3 regions of the Neobacillus sp. DHD-1R genome follow, and region 2 is predicted to be linked to each of the others. Evidence: riboswitches for the same ligand, from Rfam matches in the RefSeq annotation. Region 2 holds a riboswitch; each other region holds the start of a gene.
What was found. Region 2 has a riboswitch for glycine ahead of AC3ANL_RS09875 (amino acid permease). Riboswitches for the same ligand answer to the same signal wherever they lie in the genome.
Positions count from the first base shown of each region.

Region 1: linked by a shared signal. The riboswitch ahead of gcvT (glycine cleavage system aminomethyltransferase GcvT) and the one ahead of AC3ANL_RS09875 (amino acid permease) in region 2 are both predicted to bind glycine.
Region 3: linked by a shared signal. The riboswitch ahead of AC3ANL_RS23025 (amino acid permease) and the one ahead of AC3ANL_RS09875 (amino acid permease) in region 2 are both predicted to bind glycine.

Region 1 covers NZ_CM173232.1:3,666,804-3,672,561, reverse strand. The annotation lists gene AC3ANL_RS18075 (YqhG family protein) at 1-338, opposite strand, end outside; gene AC3ANL_RS18070 (DEAD/DEAH box helicase) at 316-2,004, opposite strand; glycine riboswitch at 2,215-2,302, shown strand; gene gcvT (glycine cleavage system aminomethyltransferase GcvT) at 2,564-3,667, shown strand; gene gcvPA (aminomethyl-transferring glycine dehydrogenase subunit GcvPA) at 3,689-5,035, shown strand; gene gcvPB (aminomethyl-transferring glycine dehydrogenase subunit GcvPB) at 5,028-5,758, shown strand, end outside.
Region 2 covers NZ_CM173232.1:2,052,184-2,057,941, forward strand. The annotation lists gene AC3ANL_RS09865 (DMT family transporter) at 1-153, opposite strand, end outside; gene AC3ANL_RS09870 (sulfite reductase subunit alpha) at 443-1,627, shown strand; glycine riboswitch at 2,210-2,290, shown strand; gene AC3ANL_RS09875 (amino acid permease) at 2,449-3,813, shown strand; gene AC3ANL_RS09880 (MFS transporter) at 4,012-5,250, shown strand; gene AC3ANL_RS09885 (DUF3243 family protein) at 5,343-5,627, opposite strand.
Region 3 covers NZ_CM173232.1:4,657,135-4,662,892, forward strand. The annotation lists gene glyA (serine hydroxymethyltransferase) at 1-120, opposite strand, end outside; glycine riboswitch at 374-475, opposite strand; gene AC3ANL_RS23025 (amino acid permease) at 588-1,976, opposite strand; glycine riboswitch at 2,234-2,335, opposite strand; gene AC3ANL_RS23030 (hypothetical protein) at 2,630-2,821, opposite strand; gene AC3ANL_RS23035 (metallophosphoesterase family protein) at 3,184-4,551, shown strand; gene AC3ANL_RS23040 (RMD1 family protein) at 4,734-5,549, shown strand; gene AC3ANL_RS23045 (VOC family protein) at 5,610-5,758, opposite strand, start outside.

The DNA of each region.
Region 1 (5,758 bases), 1.6 Mb from region 2:
TTATTGAGATGGCGATGATTTTCATATAACCGAATGTAGCTGGCTAAATTTTTGGTGGAATGAAATATTTGATGAAGCCTTGGGGACCCAAAGTGAATAATTTCCCCTTTTGTATTTTCTGGTGCTAGTTCTTGATCGGTAATGAAGGTTAGTCTCATTGGGTTTGGGATCCCGCCTGTTTTCTCTAAATAGTGCCAATAAAAGGGACGGTTCATCAACTCCTTATCAAGTTCAATTGATAATTGAACAGTTAAATACCCAGAGTTATTTTCAATAATGGGACAATCATTGGCCTGAAAATACTTCAAAAGAAAGTTATGAATTTCCTGCTGCTGCATGTGAATCACCTTCCTTCATGGTTTGAGCAAATTCAATCATCGAAGATAAATTCTCCATTTTTATCCGCATTTCACCTTCAGAACTGGATTGTCCGAAAATATCAATTAAGTGGTCTTCAATATTGCCAAATTCGAGCTTGGTTAAAATATCGTCGAGTTCGCCGATGACCTTTTCAAATAATTGTATTTTTTCATACAACAATTTCAAAATATGTTCTTCGACGGTATTTTTAATGGCAAAATTATATATCATAACATCCTTTTCCTGACCAAGACGGTGAATTCGGCCAATCCGCTGCTCGAGTCTCATCGGATTCCATGGTAAATCAAAGTTAATGATATGGTTGCAAAACTGCAGGTTAATTCCTTCACCACCTGCCTCTGTTGCAATCAGCACTTGGGCATGCTTTTGGAACAACTCTCGCATCCAGTCCTTCTTTCCTCGTTTAAAGCCGCCGCGGAACGGTACAGAAGAGATTCCGTGCTGTTTCAAAAACCATTGAAGATACATTTGAGTTGCCCGATATTCGGTGAAAATAATGACTTTATCATTTACCTTTTGAATTAATTCAAGCGCTTTTTCCGCTTTTGAATTTTGCTGGACAGCCTCCACCTTTTTAATCAAAAATTGAATTTGCTCTTCAAAGGCTGGTGTGGGATTCTCTTTCTTTTGCAGCATGTTTTTAAGCGTATAAAAAACAGCTTCCCGGCTGCTGCATGCCTCACGTTGTAAAGTCATAACGGAGAATGCACTTGTTTGGAGCCAATCACTATCGTTCCTCATAGTTGTAATGGACTCATATAGTTCTTTCTCTTGTGGTGAAAATTCAATTGGAATGGTTTCAACCTGCCTTTTTGTCCATTCAATCCCTGTATCTGCCCGCCGGTTTCGAATCATGACCTTGTTCACTAATTCCTTTAGATGTTCATCATCATTTAAGGAACGAGCATCTCGTTTGTATTTTTCGTAGAAGGCGGTCTCGCTCCCTAAATGACCTGGTTTTAAAAGGGAAACAAGATTAAAGATTTCTTCTATTCGGTTTTGGATCGGCGTGGCTGTCAAAAGTAAACAAAATTTCTTTTTCAAGTTTTGAACAAATTCGTAGTTTTTAGTTTTGTTATTTTTCAGTTTGTGTGCTTCATCAATAATAATGAGATCGTAGTCTTGTTTAAAAATGATATCTCGATGTGGATTACGTTTAGCGGTATCAATCGATGATACAACAACATCGCACTGTTCCCAAACATAGCTTTTCCTTTGCGTAATCGCCGGTATAAAAAATTTACTGTTCAATTCAATGGCCCACTGGGTAACTAAGGATGCAGGAACGAGAATTAAGACTTTTTTCACTAACCCGCGGATCATGTATTCTTTTAGAATCAATCCAGCCTCGATTGTCTTTCCTAGTCCTACTTCATCAGCCAGGATCGCTTTACCATTCATATTCTCAATGACTTGTTTCGCTGTTTCAAGCTGGTGCGGAAGGGGTGTGAGGTTTGGCAAATGATTCGGCGCTTGCAAACCTTCAAACTCAGGGACGATTAAATGGTTTTCAACTCCGATTGCTAGTTTAAAAAGCTCCCAATTCCCCCATGGTCCATCATTCTCAATTCTATGTAGAAAATCCTCCTGCCACGAGGAATCAAATTCAATTTCAACAGACATCATTTCAGCTCCATTTCATACACGGATATGGCCCAGTAATCACCAATTTACTTGATTTAAGGCGTTCGCATTTTTCTAATAAAGTTATTGCTCAAAGTATTGTTTTAATGGTAGGATGATAATAGCATTGAATGTTTTAAATATTTTAATAAAGTAATTTATTTTACGAGTATAATTAGTATGACCAAATCGAAAATTATTATCATGCGAATGACAACAAGGGGAGAGACTACGTTTGTAGCGCCGAAGGAGCAAGCAGAAATGTGAATCTCTCAGGCAAAAGAACTCTTGTTTGACGCAACTCTGGAGAGCGCTGCCGCATATGAGCAGCCACCAAAGGGGAAAACCATCACAGGTAAACTTTCAGGTGCAAGGACAGAGACCCTCTTATGTATAAGGGAGGTTTCTGTCCTTTTTTATGTTTTTGAATCTGTTATCCTATGTCCAGATGTTATTCTGAAACGATACTAGGTAACATGGTACCTGATGTTGTAAATGGCTCAATCTTTAGTTAGTTTTACGAGGAATGAACATGTAAAAGATCTGAGGGGGATTATGGATGTCAGAATTAAAACGAACTCCGCTTTTTGAAGTTTATAAAGATAATGGAGGAAAAACCGTCGATTTTGGAGGCTGGGAGCTGCCTGTCCAATTCTCAAGCATTAAGGAAGAACATGAAGCAGTTCGGACAAGAGTCGGCTTGTTTGATGTTTCTCACATGGGAGAAGTCGAAGTAAAAGGTGCCGATAGCTTAAACTATCTGCAAAAAATGATGACCAATGATATCTCAAAATTAAAAAAAGGCGGGGCTCAATATACTGCAATGTGCTATGAAAACGGCGGTACTGTTGATGATCTGCTCGTATATAAGATGGAAGAAAATCATTATTTACTAGTTGTAAACGCATCGAATATCGAAAAGGATTACAAATGGCTTGAAGATCATGTTGAGGGTGATGTCAGCCTCGAAAACCTGTCTGAAAAAATGGCCCAGCTTGCTCTTCAAGGCCCACTTGCTGTAAAAGTCTTGCAAAAGCTTTCCAAGGATGCGGATTTAAGTGGAATTGGCTTTTTCAAATTTCAACAAGAAGTCAATTTAAATGGCAAAAAGGCACTCGTGTCTAGAACCGGATATACAGGTGAGGATGGGTTTGAAGTATATTGTGATGCAGCAGATGCCGTCGATCTTTGGAAGGCCATTTTACAAGCAGGCGAAGAGGAAGGGGTTCTTCCATGCGGATTAGGAGCACGTGATACTCTTCGTTTTGAATCTGTATTAGCTCTATACGGCCAAGAACTTTCGCCGGAAATATCTCCGCTTGAAGCTGGAATTGGTTTTGCCGTCAAATTAAATAAAGAAGCTGATTTCATTGGAAAAGAAGCTTTAGTAAAGCAAAAAGAAAATGGGTTAGCTAGGAAATTGGTCGGAATCGAAATGGTTGACCGTGGCATTCCTCGGCATGGATACCCGGTTTATCAAGGAGAAGATAGAATTGGCGAAGTCACAACGGGTACACAGTCACCTACTTTAAAGAAAAACATTGGTCTTGCCCTTATTAAAACTGAGTTTTCAGGGTTAGATACTGGGGTAGAAGTAGAAATTCGCGGCAAACGCCTTAAAGCTACAGTAGTTCCAACACCTTTTTATAAAAGAGAAAAGTAAAACATGAAGGGAGTTAGGTTTATGAAACATCGCTATTTACCTATGACTGAGCAAGATAAGAAGGATATGCTTGAAACGATTGGTGTTTCTTCAATTGATGAACTGTTTAGCGATATCCCTGAAAAAGTAAGGTTCAAGGGTGAGTATAATATTAAGGCGGCCAAATCTGAAACGGCCTTAATGAAAGAACTTTTAAAGTTAGCCGGTCGAAATGCTGATCTTAAAAGAAATGTATCGTTTCTAGGTGCTGGTGTTTATGACCATTATATGCCTGTAATCGTTGACCATGTTATTTCTCGTTCTGAATTTTATACAGCCTATACACCTTATCAGCCGGAAATTTCTCAAGGTGAGCTGCAAGCCATTTTTGAATTCCAAACGATGATCTGCGAATTGACAGGAATGGATGTTGCCAACTCCTCGATGTATGACGGCGGTACAGCCCTAGCAGAAGCAGCCATGCTTAGTGCCGGACATACAAAACGGAAAAAAATTGTTGTTTCCAGTGCGGTTCATCCTGAGTATCGTGATGTCTTAAAGACGTATGCAAAAGGGCAATATCTTGAAGTCGTAGAAGTCCCGGTTAGAGATGGTATTACAGATATAGAAGAGTTAAAGGCATTAGTTAATGATGATGTTGCTGCTGTTATTGTCCAGTATCCAAATTTCTTTGGTAGAATCGAGCCATTAAAAGATGTTGAGGCTATCATTCATGCACATAAAGGAATGTTTGTGGTTAGCAGCAATCCACTTTCTCTTGGAGTATTAACACCACCAGGGAAATTTGGAGCAGACATCGTGATAGGCGATGCCCAGCCATTTGGGATCCCGACTGCATTTGGCGGTCCACACTGCGGATATTTTGCGGTCACCACTAAATTAATGCGAAAGGTCCCAGGACGTCTTGTTGGTCAGACAGTAGATGATCAAGGACGGCGTGGATTTGTATTAACACTACAGGCGCGTGAACAGCATATCCGCCGTGAAAAAGCGACCTCCAATATTTGCTCGAACCAAGCACTTAATGCCCTTGCAGCATCTGTTGCGATGACAGCTTTGGGTAAAAAGGGTGTCCAGGAAATGGCTGCAGCCAATTTACAGAAAGCCCATTATGCAAAAAATGCGTTGAAAGAGGCAGGGTTTGAAGTGGTTCTTGACGGCTTCTCATTTAATGAATTTGTTGTAAAAGTAAACAAACCTGTTAAAGAAATCAATCAAAAGTTGTTACAAAAGGATATCATCGGTGGCTATGATCTAGGACGTGACTATCCAGAAATGTCTAATCATATGTTAATCGCGGTTACAGAACAGAGGACGAAGGAAGAAATCGATACATTCGTGAAAGAATTGGGGGATTTGCATGCATAATCAGGATCAAGCACTCATTTTTGAACGTAGTACTCCTGGCCGAATCGGATACAGCCTGCCGGAAATGGATGTTCCGGAATTAGAGATCAGCAGTCTTCTTCCCGAAGGTTATTTACGTGAAGAGGAGCCTGAACTACCTGAGGTGTCCGAGCTTGATATCATGCGCCACTATACTGCTCTTTCTAATAGAAACCATGGTTTAGATTCAGGATTCTATCCACTCGGGTCTTGTACGATGAAATATAATCCGAAAATCAATGAAAATGTTGCTCGCTTTAATGGCTTTGCCCATGTACACCCATTACAGGACGAAAGCTCTGTCCAAGGGGCACTTGAACTATTATACGATCTCCAGCAGCATTTAATTGAAATTACCGGCATGGATGAAGTAACCTTGCAGTCAGCAGCAGGCGCCCATGGAGAATGGACTGGATTAATGTTGATCCGTGCCTACCATGAAGCAAATGGTGATATGAAGCGAACAAAAGTGATCGTTCCGGATTCTGCCCATGGAACAAACCCTGCCTCAGCGACAATTGCTGGTTTTGAAACCATAACGGTGAAATCAACTGACAAGGGACTTGTTGACCTTGAGGATTTAAAACGGGTTGTCGGGGATGATACAGCTGCCCTCATGTTAACGAATCCAAACACGCTTGGGCTATTTGAGGAACAAATTCTAGAAATCACAGAAATTATTCATGATGCAGGCGGCAAGGTTTA
Region 2 (5,758 bases):
AAATAATGTTCCAATTCCAAAACGAAAAACAAGTAATGAATAGGGGTCAAGCTTTTCAAGTACAGCTTTTGTTGATACAAATGAAACGCCCCAAAAACTAATCGACATAAAGGCATACAGTGAAGCAATTAATTTCGATTTATTATTAACCATGGTCAAGTATTCCTTTCAGCAAATAGATGGATATTCCATCATATGCCTGTCCTAATAGAAAATGTTTTTTCTTTTTATATAAAAATTTATAAGTTTTGGCTTCGAGAATTGGATTTATTTTAATATTCATTTCAGTTCATAGATGTGTTTATAATAAAATAGTGGGAACCACTATGTTGGAATATAGATATTGCTACAAATCTTTGATATTATTCTGTTATAAATACTAGTTGGTGTGTCAAAGTAAAATGGCCAAACCTAGCAAAAACAACTTCTAGAGGTGAAAATTATGCAAGTTACTGTAAGAAACCCTGAAATTACACAAGAAGACAACAAGGTCCCAACCACTTTTTCAAGAACAAATCCTTTCCAAGCAAAGGTTCTCAAAAACGAAAATTTAAATGGTGCCGGTTCTAGTAAAGAAACAAGGCATATTGAATTATCATTAGAAGAATCAGGACTTTCTTATATCCCAGGAGATGCTCTTGGTGTGATTCCACAGAATGATCCAGAACTTGTGGCCTCCATTATTACAGAAATGAACTGGGATGAAGAAACAGTTGTAACAATAAATAAGCAAGGGGATATACTCCCATTAAAAGAGGCGCTAACCACATATTTTGAAATAACACTTCTATCGAAGAAGATTCTCCAACAGGCAGCAGAATTAACCGAAAATGAAGAGTTACAAAAGCTTGTATTAATTGAAAATGCAACCCAGCTAAAAGAATATACTAACGGACGAGATTTGCTTGATATGCTGCGTGATTTCGGTCCATGGAAGGCTACGGCCCAAGAGGTTGTCTCCCTTTTAAGAAAAATGACAGCGCGTCTCTATTCCATTGCTAGCAGTTTTGCAGCCAATCCTGGTGAAGTGCATCTAACGATCGGCGCTGTGCGCTACACAGCACATGGACGCGATCGGAAAGGGGTTTGTTCTGTTTTAGTCGCAGAACGAATTCAAGCAGGCGATACGCTTTCTGTTTTTGTTCAACCCAATAAGCATTTCCATCTGCCAGAGTCACAAGATACAGACATTATTATGGTTGGTCCAGGGACAGGCATTGCACCATTCCGTTCCTTTATCCAGGAACGTGCGGTTAATAAAGGAACGGGAAGATCATGGCTATTTTTCGGAGATCAGCATTCAGCATCGGACTTCCTTTATCAAGCAGAGTTAGAAAAGTATCAAAAAGAAGGTGTCCTAACTAGATTAGAGACGGCGTTCTCACGTGATACAGAGCATAAGGTATATGTACAGCATAAAATGCTTGAGAATAGCAAAGAATTGTTTGAATGGCTAGAAAATGGAGCAACCTTCTATGTTTGTGGTGATAAGCAATATATGGCGAAGGACGTTCACAACGCGTTATTGAACGTGATTGAAAAAGAAGGATCAATGACCCCTGAAGCAGCAGAAGCATATCTAAATGATATGAAAGCGCAAGGGCGTTACCTACGGGATGTGTATTAAAAAGCGGAAGGAGAAGTTCTCATACCATTGAGAACTTCTCCTTTTTTAAAAGATAGGAAATCATAAATTTTGGCTTTGGGAAATGTCTAGCTCCAGGCGCTATCGGCTTGTAGAAACAACCATTACTTTAACCATTTCGTTATTCTTTTAGAACAATGGACTAGTTTTTTACATAATCTACTGTATCAATTAGTAAGGGTGCTAAAATGAGAAATATATGGGATATCAAAATACAACCAATGATCGGTCAAGCATGGACCGGTAGACATGTTGTCTTACTTTACTGTACAAACAATAATCAATTGATACATTTATATAAAAGTTTTCACGCACCGATTGAGCCGCCACGTTACAATTGTGCTGAAACTTTATCGCAATTACTCAGTATCGGCTATCGCATTATGGCCATTACACCAATCTCATCAAATCAAATTCAATATGCTCTGGTTCTTTACTAACTATTAATCTACCAAATGATGTGTTGACAAATTAACATAATACTATTAAAATTAAAAATTATTCAACAATAGTTTAACAAAATGATATTAGCAAGCTATGATTGCTATGGCACGTACCATAGCAGGAGCAGCTTCTGGAGAGACCGCAGGTTATCTGCGGCGCCGAAGGGTTCACAATCTCAGGCAAAAGGACAGAAGAGTACGAATACTATTTATTATTCTCAAATACAAGAGGTATAGATAATATTTGTTATTCTTATGACCGATGAGATTGGAGCTAATCCAATCTCTTTTTTTTATGGTTTTTACATGGTTTACATGTAGATTAATAACAATTTTTATGACAACAAGGAGGAATTTTAAGTGGCACAACAAGAATTAAAACGAGATCTGAAAAATCGGCACGTACAACTCATAGCAATTGGCGGTACGATTGGGACAGGCTTATTTTTAGGTTCAGGAAAAGCTATCCAGTTAGCCGGTCCTTCGATCATTTTTGCTTATTTAATCGTAGGTATCGCATGCTTTTTTGTTATGAGGGCATTAGGAGAACTTCTTTTATCAAATAAGGGCTATCAATCATTTACGGACTTTGCTGAGGATTATATTGGACCATGGGCAGCGTATGTTACAGGCTGGACGTATTGGTTTTGCTGGATCATGACAGCAATGGCTGATATTATCGCGGTTGGCGTATACGTTCAATATTGGTTTGATATTCCGCAATGGGTTCCTGCCATAGTCTGTTTAGTTTTGTTATTGGGGCTAAATTTATTAACTGTAAAGCTTTTTGGAGAATTAGAGTTTTGGTTTGCGTTAATCAAGGTAATCACTATTCTTGCCTTAATCATAATTGGGGTTGTTTTATTAGTTATTGGATTCCAAACAGAAACGGGTACAGTCTCGATAAATAATTTATGGCAATATGGCGGCTTCTTCCCAAATGGGGTTTCAGGTTTCTTGCTTTCATTTCAGATGGTTCTTTTTGCATTTGTAGGTGTAGAATTAGTGGGGGTATCTGCAGCGGAAACATCCAATCCACAAAAAAATATTCCCTCTGCGATTAATAAAATTCCGTTAAGAATTCTTTTTTTCTATGTAGGGGCACTGATCATCCTTTTGTGTATTAATCCATGGACACAGCTAAATGCAGAAAACAGCCCTTTTGTGAAAACATTTAGCTTGGTAGGTATTCCCATAGCTGCCGGTATTATTAATTTTGTGGTCTTAACATCCGCAGCATCAGCTTGTAACAGCGGGTTGTTTTCAACAAGCCGGATTTTATTTACCCTTAGTAATCATGAACAAGGACCAGCTAAATTTGCTAAATTAAATAAGAATCATGTACCTAGTAATGCATTACTTATATCTGCCCTTGTGCTATCCGTTGGAGCCCTATTAAGTAAGCTAATTCCGGGACAAGCCTTTGGAATCGTGACGACAATAAGTGCGATTTGTTTTATTTGGGTTTGGAGCATCATTTTAGTTTGTCATTTGCGATATAGAAAATTACGACCCGATTTACGAGAAAAATCTACTTTTAAAGCACCGTTTACACCATTTATTAACTATGTGGTCCTTACGTTATTTGCTATTATTCTAGTTATTATGCTATTTGCGGAAGCAACTCGTGTAGCGTTATTAATGACACCTTTATGGTTTATTCTTTTGTTTTTCCTGTATTCATTTAAAAAGAAAAAAGATAAAAATATAAAAATTTCTGCGTAAATTTATCAGGGAATGAAACGCAGTAAGTTCCAAAGAACATTCCATTATCTGATTTTTATGGATATTTATGTATTTAGATGTACCTTCTCAATTGAGAAGGTATGATAAAGTAACTGTTTTTCTCCGAAAGTATTGCCTTCTGTAAAGCGTCGGTTTACAATCCATTTCGATAAATGAAATGAAGGAGAGAAACAGTACTTGAAATTAAACGAAAATGAAAGATTAAGCATATATAACGGCCTTGCCTCTACGGTATCAACCAACACGGTTAACGGCTATATCCCTTTATTTGCATTAAGTGTTTTAGGGGCAACCAACCAGCAGATGGGTTTGATTACATCTTTACCGTCAATTATTGGGATGCTTGCACTGATTCCTGGCACGGTCTGGCTCAATAGAGTACAAAGCAAAAAAAAATTCACTGTCGTTTCTACTTTTTTTACAAGGCTTCTTTTCATGCTTATGATGTTTGTTCCATTTTTATCGGGAACATATTCTGCATGGGTACTTGTTGGATTAATAGCGCTATTAAATTTTCCGGGGGCCCTTTCCGGATTATCTTGGCAAACTTTGATTGGTGACCTTGTTCCTGAAAATCGAAGGGGAGAATTTTTTAGTACACGTAACCGGTTATCTACGATTACTGCCATGGGGGTTACTTTTTTAACTGGTTTTTTTCTGCAGCAATTCAATTCAAGCAATCCCTTTCCTTACCAGGTTCTATTTGTCGTTGGATTCGTTTTTGCCATTTTTGAAGTATATTATTTAATGAAGCATAGGGAGAAGAATGAGACTGTTCCAATGGAAAAGTCAGTGATGGAAGCAAAGAAGAGGAGTTTCTCACTGGAAATTTTTTCTCATAAACCGTTTGTATCCTTTACTATCTGCGCGCTCCTCTTTAATTTTGGAGCTCAAATGGCATGGTCCATCTTTAGTATTTATCATATTCGAGAGGCGAATGCTACTGCATTATGGTTCAGCCTGTTCGCTGTTACAAATCAATTTGCTCAAATTGTCAGCATTAAATGGTGGGCAAAAGCTGCGAATCGTGGGGGGAATACCATGTTATTGTTTGTAGCAGCAACCGGCATGGCGACTGCACCAGTATTAACCATATTATCCACCAGCCTCATTTATATTACGCTGATTAATCTATGGATCGGCCTTTTTGTTTCAGGTACCAACCTTTTATTATTTAACCAGCTGTTAAAGGTGTCTCCCGAGAAAAATAGAACAACCTATATCGCCAATTATAACTTTTTGTTATCAATAATTGGCTTTATCGCTCCTCAGTTTGGGGTTTTCCTGCTGAATTTGTTTGGCATGAATGCGGCCATGGTGACAACTTCGATTATACGGTTTATTGTTGGATGCTCATTCCTAATTGTGGCGTTAAAAATGGAACGAAAACCAAAGCTTGCTTTTGAAACTGTTTAACTAGCAAAAAGAGGGACTGATTATAAAAAAGGAATCCACTTCTATTGAGTGGGTTCCTTTTTTTGTAATTTTCAATTATATTTAAAATTCTTTTATTGTTGCACTAATCGTACAAGCATATGTGCTAGTTTGTGCTGTTCTTCCTCCGTACCCACGTTCCAGAGCTCCTGCAATAATCGCTCCTCGGAATTTTTAGGTGACTGTTTATCTGCTAGGTAATCAGCTACTTTCTGAGCCGAGTTGGCTAATTGCTCTTCGTCCATACCTAGTTTTTCTCCTAACTTCACCTTTCCACTAAGGTATTCCCGAAAATCATCAAAACTTGTTAAGGAATCTCCATTTTTATAAATCTGGTTTTCTATTTTTTGTTCATCCATCTGCTTGTCCAAATTTACCACTCCTTTTTTTGTGTATAACCTTAATGTTATAGATTCCCTGTAAGGCACCAATTAAAACCTTATCAATGTGAAAGGGGATGAAGAGACTCATTTTTCTTTTTCTGATGGTA
Region 3 (5,758 bases), 2.6 Mb from region 2:
TTCTAATACATCCTGGCTAACGAAGTTTTCAGATGCAATCAACTCCAATGTTTGGAGCTGGCGGTCTTGCTCTTTCCTAATTGCTTCAAAAATAGTTGAATCATTTTGTTGTAATCCCATACTTACTCCTCCTTGAAATATCGTTCTAACTACCCCATGATCTGTCAAACCTCGAAGATTAACCTCACTATCACTACAGCTCTTCTATTCCAAGAAAACTGGAACGAAAGCCTGCTTTTTTGCACGCAAAAAAGGACAGTAGAAGGGTAGCTAAAAGCTTTTTTTCCCTTCTCTGTCCTTTTACCTGAGAGTTTAGTTCCGTTTCGAACCTTCCCCTTTGGTGGCATAATGGTATACGCGCTCTCCAGAGTTGCGTCCAGTTGTGGTTCCATCTACCTGAGAGATTGATTCCAAGGGTTTTTTTGGAACTTGCTCCTTCGGTGGCGTGTAAAATGCACTCTCCCACAACCATCATTCGCTTTATTTTTTGTTTTTTTCAGAATAATTGTAAAAGTTATTCAAGTCAAGGCATTTATTGAAAACGGTACCAAAGTCACTAAAGAACACACCTATTTTAAGTTGCTGCTTTAATTTTCTACGACCTTTTCCGGATTTAGCTGTTCTTCCTGACTTGCATCCATATTTCGTATTTTATAAATGGCTATTAGCAAAATAAACCAGACAGGAGTTACAAACAAGGCAATACGAGTATCTTCCGCAAGAGCAAGCACGACAAGAACAAATGCCAGGAAGGCAAGGATCAGGTAATTGGAAAATGGATATAGCGGCAATTTAAATTTGTTGACTTTTGCCAGATCAGGTCTTGATTTGCGGTATTTTAAATGACTGATGACAGTAATTCCCCAAATAAAGATGAAGCATACTGTAGAAATACTTGTAATTAGTGTAAATACTCCTTCTGGCATAACATAGTTCAAAATAACGGCAATGAGAATGACAACAGTGGAAAAGAACAAGGCATTGGAAGGTACTTGACGAGAAGTAAGTTTTGCAAATGGCACAGGTGCATTTTTATCTTTGGCAAGTGAATATACCATCCGGCTTGTACTGAAAATGGCGCTGTTACATGCCGAAGCTGCGGATGTTAGAACGACAAAATTAACAATACCGGCTGCGGCTGCGATACCAACTGCCACAAATACTTGAACGAATGGGCTTTTCGCTGGATTGATGGCGTTCCACGGATAAATACTCATGATGACAATTAGGGCGCCAATGTAGAAAATTAATACCCGAATAGGAATATTATTGATTGCTTTTGGGATAACTTTTTCCGGGTCTTCTGTTTCACCTGCAGTAAGTCCTACAAGTTCAATGCCAACAAACGCAAACACGACCATCTGGAACGAGAGGATAAATCCATTTATGCCATTTGGGAACATGCCGCCGTGGCTCCATAGATTCGTGAAACTGGATGCGCCTGAATTTGTGGAAAAGCCTTTAATAATCATAAAAATCCCAATAACTATTAATGCTAGAATTGCAATGACTTTAATTAATGCGAACCAGAATTCCATTTCGCCAAAAAGCTTTACGGTTGCCAGGTTCATAAATAGCAAAATGACTAATGCAATTAATCCTGGCATCCACTGTGGTACACTTGGAAACCAAAACTGAGTATAGAGACCAACTGCCGTTAAATCGGCCATTGCAATTGATATCCAGCAAAACCAGTAAGTCCAGCCCGTAATAAATGCTGCCGTATTACCTAAATAGTCTCTTACAAAGTCAACAAAAGAATGGTATTTCAAATTGCTTAAAAGCAGTTCTCCAAGTGCGCGCATGATTAAAAAGCAAATGATTCCTGTAATCAAGTAAGCAATTAAAATTGACGGACCTGCTAAATGAATCGATTTACCTGCTCCAAGAAATAATCCAGTTCCGATTGCTCCTCCAATAGCGATTAATTGCACGTGCCTATTCTTTAGACCCCTCGACAATGTTTGTTCTTGCATATGACTCCCCTCTCCCTACTAGCTTAGAATGTATTTCTTTACTATTCAGATAATCAAAGTTGTTGATAACAACTTTGATTATGCTCAATGCTGAGCTGCCTCGTAAAATTTCAGGAATTGGTTGTTTTTTACAACAAAAAAGGACAGAAGAGGGCAATGTTTCTACCCTCTCTGTCCTTTTACCTGAAAGTTTTTCCCACTAAAAGCAGTGGATCCCCTTTGGTGGCATATAAAGAAATATGCACTCTCCAGAGCTACGTCATGTAATGGTCTATTTTACCTGAGAGATTTATTCCAAGGATTTTATGGAATTTGCTCCTTCGGCGGCGATATTCATCACTCTCTCCCAATACAATCAACCGTAAATATTCAATTATTTTAATTATCAAAAATGTAAGCGCATTCTTAAGTATGATATTCTCATAGACTCATTTCATTGTCAATCGAGTTATAATTAAAATTTAGAATTTTCTTTTTTCAGGAAAATAGAAATGGGCTTAAATGTCTAACTGAAACACGGGTAAAGGAGGTTTGAACGGCAGTAACAAGGGAAGAACCCTCAACATACTAAATGAGAGTATGGAATTGTTCCATACTCTCTGTTACTACTTAATATCCGGGGATTTTACGACCCTTAATGCCCTTAAGTGAGTCTACTTTTTGGGCTGGTCAAGTGCTTGGTAAGCTAACTGGTATTTTCCCCCGTCAGCCACTTCTGAATGGTACAACGCCTTAAGGGCATTGTTTTTTTCAAGGCCATGTTCTGCCTTCAACTCTTTTAAGCGTGTATGCAATTCTTTATTATCTTTGATTAGCTGTTGCATTTGCGATTTTATATACTTCAAAATTTCCAACTCCTTTTAGAAACCTAATTCGTTCTCCAAGTATAGCATGATTAAACTTTATTTAAATAAATCTATATATTGAAAATCCACGGCAAGCTGAGGATTGGCAATTTTATAACACCCTGAATGAATTTTCTAAGCACAAGAACCATCTTTGTGGGGTTACACACCAATATTTTTATCAATTGTAAAATATTCCATACCTTTCACCTTAAATGAGTTTTTACCATTATAATAGAGGTATTAATGTTGAAGAATAGCGCTTTTCCAATTCTTTATATGTAAACAAAATACTATGACTTTACTTAGACTATTTTGGATAATTGGGGATTTGGCCTTTTGTTGAAAGGAGTGCCTATTAGATGCTTATTTTTATTAGCGATTTACATCTTATGGATCGAACCGCCGGCAGGCACCAGTTAGAAGCAGAAAACTTTAGAGATACTTTTACCGAGCTGGCATATCAGGCAAAGGAAGCGGTTAAAAATTTAGCTGCTGAAGAACAAGACATAAAAATTGTCCTATTAGGTGATATCTTTGATCTTATTAGAACAGAGTCATGGTTTTTGAAGAGGGAAATGAATCAACTAACCAACATTGACCAACATGATCGACCATGGGGGGATTACTCGAAAAAAACGGAAACAATAGCCTTGGACATTCTAAACGACGTCATTAGAGAGAACGAAGAAATTTTTTCTATTCTTTCCGGAAAGGAATGGGAGCTTCTTGGCTTTCCGAGAAAGCCTGAAATCATCTATATACCAGGAAATCACGATCGTTTATGTAATGTCTATCCTTCCTTGCGGGAACGAGTAATCAATGTATTAGGACTTAATGGAATTTCAGCAGCACACCATTTTTCTAACTATTATAAAGATGAACAACATGGAGTATTTGCAAGACATGGACACGAATGGGATCCCTTTAATTTCGAGGGAGATTATAGGGTCAATTCTGATTACAATAAGACACCCATTGGCGACGTAATTGCAGCTGAAATCGCCACCAAACTCCCTATCGTAGTGGGTAATAAGCTGCAGAGTATTAATCTGCCCGAAGAAGATATCAGGCAAATATGCAACAACTTTAGAAATTTATTTGACGTTCGTCCCTTATCTGCCATTATTCCCTGGCTATCTTTTCAAGTTCAATGCTATGAGAAGTATGGAAAAATGGTTCAACATGAAATCAATTCAGCCATTCGGCAAGTTGGCGAAGAGTTTATGGAGCTTAAATTTGTTAATCAGTGGATTAAAAGGAACGATCACTTTTTGCAGCCTCTTGATACTGGGGATAAGGTCCAGATATTAGGAAATCTCTTAAAAATATTTGATATTACCAACTCGGAGTGGCAGTTGAAGTTACTTGAAAACGTGGACCAGATACAGGCGCTATGGTCTGAAAATAACTATATACTTGGTGCTAAAGAGGATTTTGAAAACTTAACAAATAATTTCTTGTATGTTCTTTACGGTCATACCCACATTCCGTATCAATGCACCATAGATGTCATTAATGATAAAGAGACAACCAAACAAAAAGAACGTGTCTATTTGAATACAGGAACATGGCGGCCGAGTTATCAGCAAGCTATTTCGGGAAGAGGTTTTTCCACTTGGGATAACCTTACTTTTACTATTATTTACAAACCAGGTGAAATGTATGAAGGTAAAGTAGTTAGTTCTCCTACATTTGAAGTATGGACAGGGACAATGAGAAAAGTGTAAATGGACAATTTTAAGCTGTAATCAGGCAACCCATGGGACGGTTTGCGGGTGACATTAAATTTTAAATCCTTGAACCGGCGGCCCTGTGGAGTTTTTGGAATCATTTATAACTGTTACAGTATGTTTTTGTAAGGAATAGAATAAAATCGAAAAAGGAAAATTCACTGGAGAGAGTGATACAAGTGAAAGAAATTACTTTTAAAGCTTTTGCCATTACCCATGAAATTGACTTGAACAAAATTGCCGTTCATTGCGGTATACCTAAGAAGTTCACCTGGGAACAGCCACTGATCCTGAAAGGTGATATTCTAAAATCCATTCTTTATAAAAATGTGGACGAGTCGCAAATGGTGCTGGTTTTCTCGTTTGGCAGTATTGTCTTCATTAATCACACCCACGTTGATGAGATTAGGACCTTATTGAACTACATTCATTCCTTCGAACCAGACTTTGAAATCGGACAGGCAGACAGATATTCCGATGATTACTGCCTTCATATCAGTGAAACGGAGAAGTTTGAATTGACCGATGAATATGTGGTCGTGCCAGAATATGAGGAGTTTTATCCTGAATTGATTTCCACAGTGATTGCAAAATCGGTGGCCCTTGAGAAAACAGAGGAACAACTCGGAAAAATCCACGACAAGCTTGAAACCATGATTGACAGATTGGAGAAAGGCAAGCTAAGGATTGGCAACAAGGAACTAGCAAGTACAACCGCCCAAATTGTCCGCCACGAGTATAATACACTTGCCTATATCATGATCTTGGATAAGCCTGATATAACCTGGACCAGCAGCACTGCCAGCGACTTTTACGACCGGATGGTGGAGTTTTTTGAGTTGAATGATCGATACAAAATTTTGAAAAGCAAAACGGAGATTTTGTATAACATCATGGATGGTTTTTCCACCATCAGCCATTCAATCCGAGGTCTATTCGTAGAGTGGATCATCGTGATTCTAATCGTCGTTGAGATTGGCCTGACGCTCTTGTGAAGCGGAGGGACGGTATTTTTGCTTAAAGAAAGGAAGCAGAAGTACCGTCCCCATGTTTTATTAACTATTCATATGTGGGGAATCAGGATTCATTTCCATAAACTCGATCCAATTTCCATCGGGGTCGATTACCCAGAATTGATAGTTTAACGCCTTGCCTTGAGAAATTTCTTCTGCTAAAGTTACTCCCTTGTTCTTCAATTGTTTCG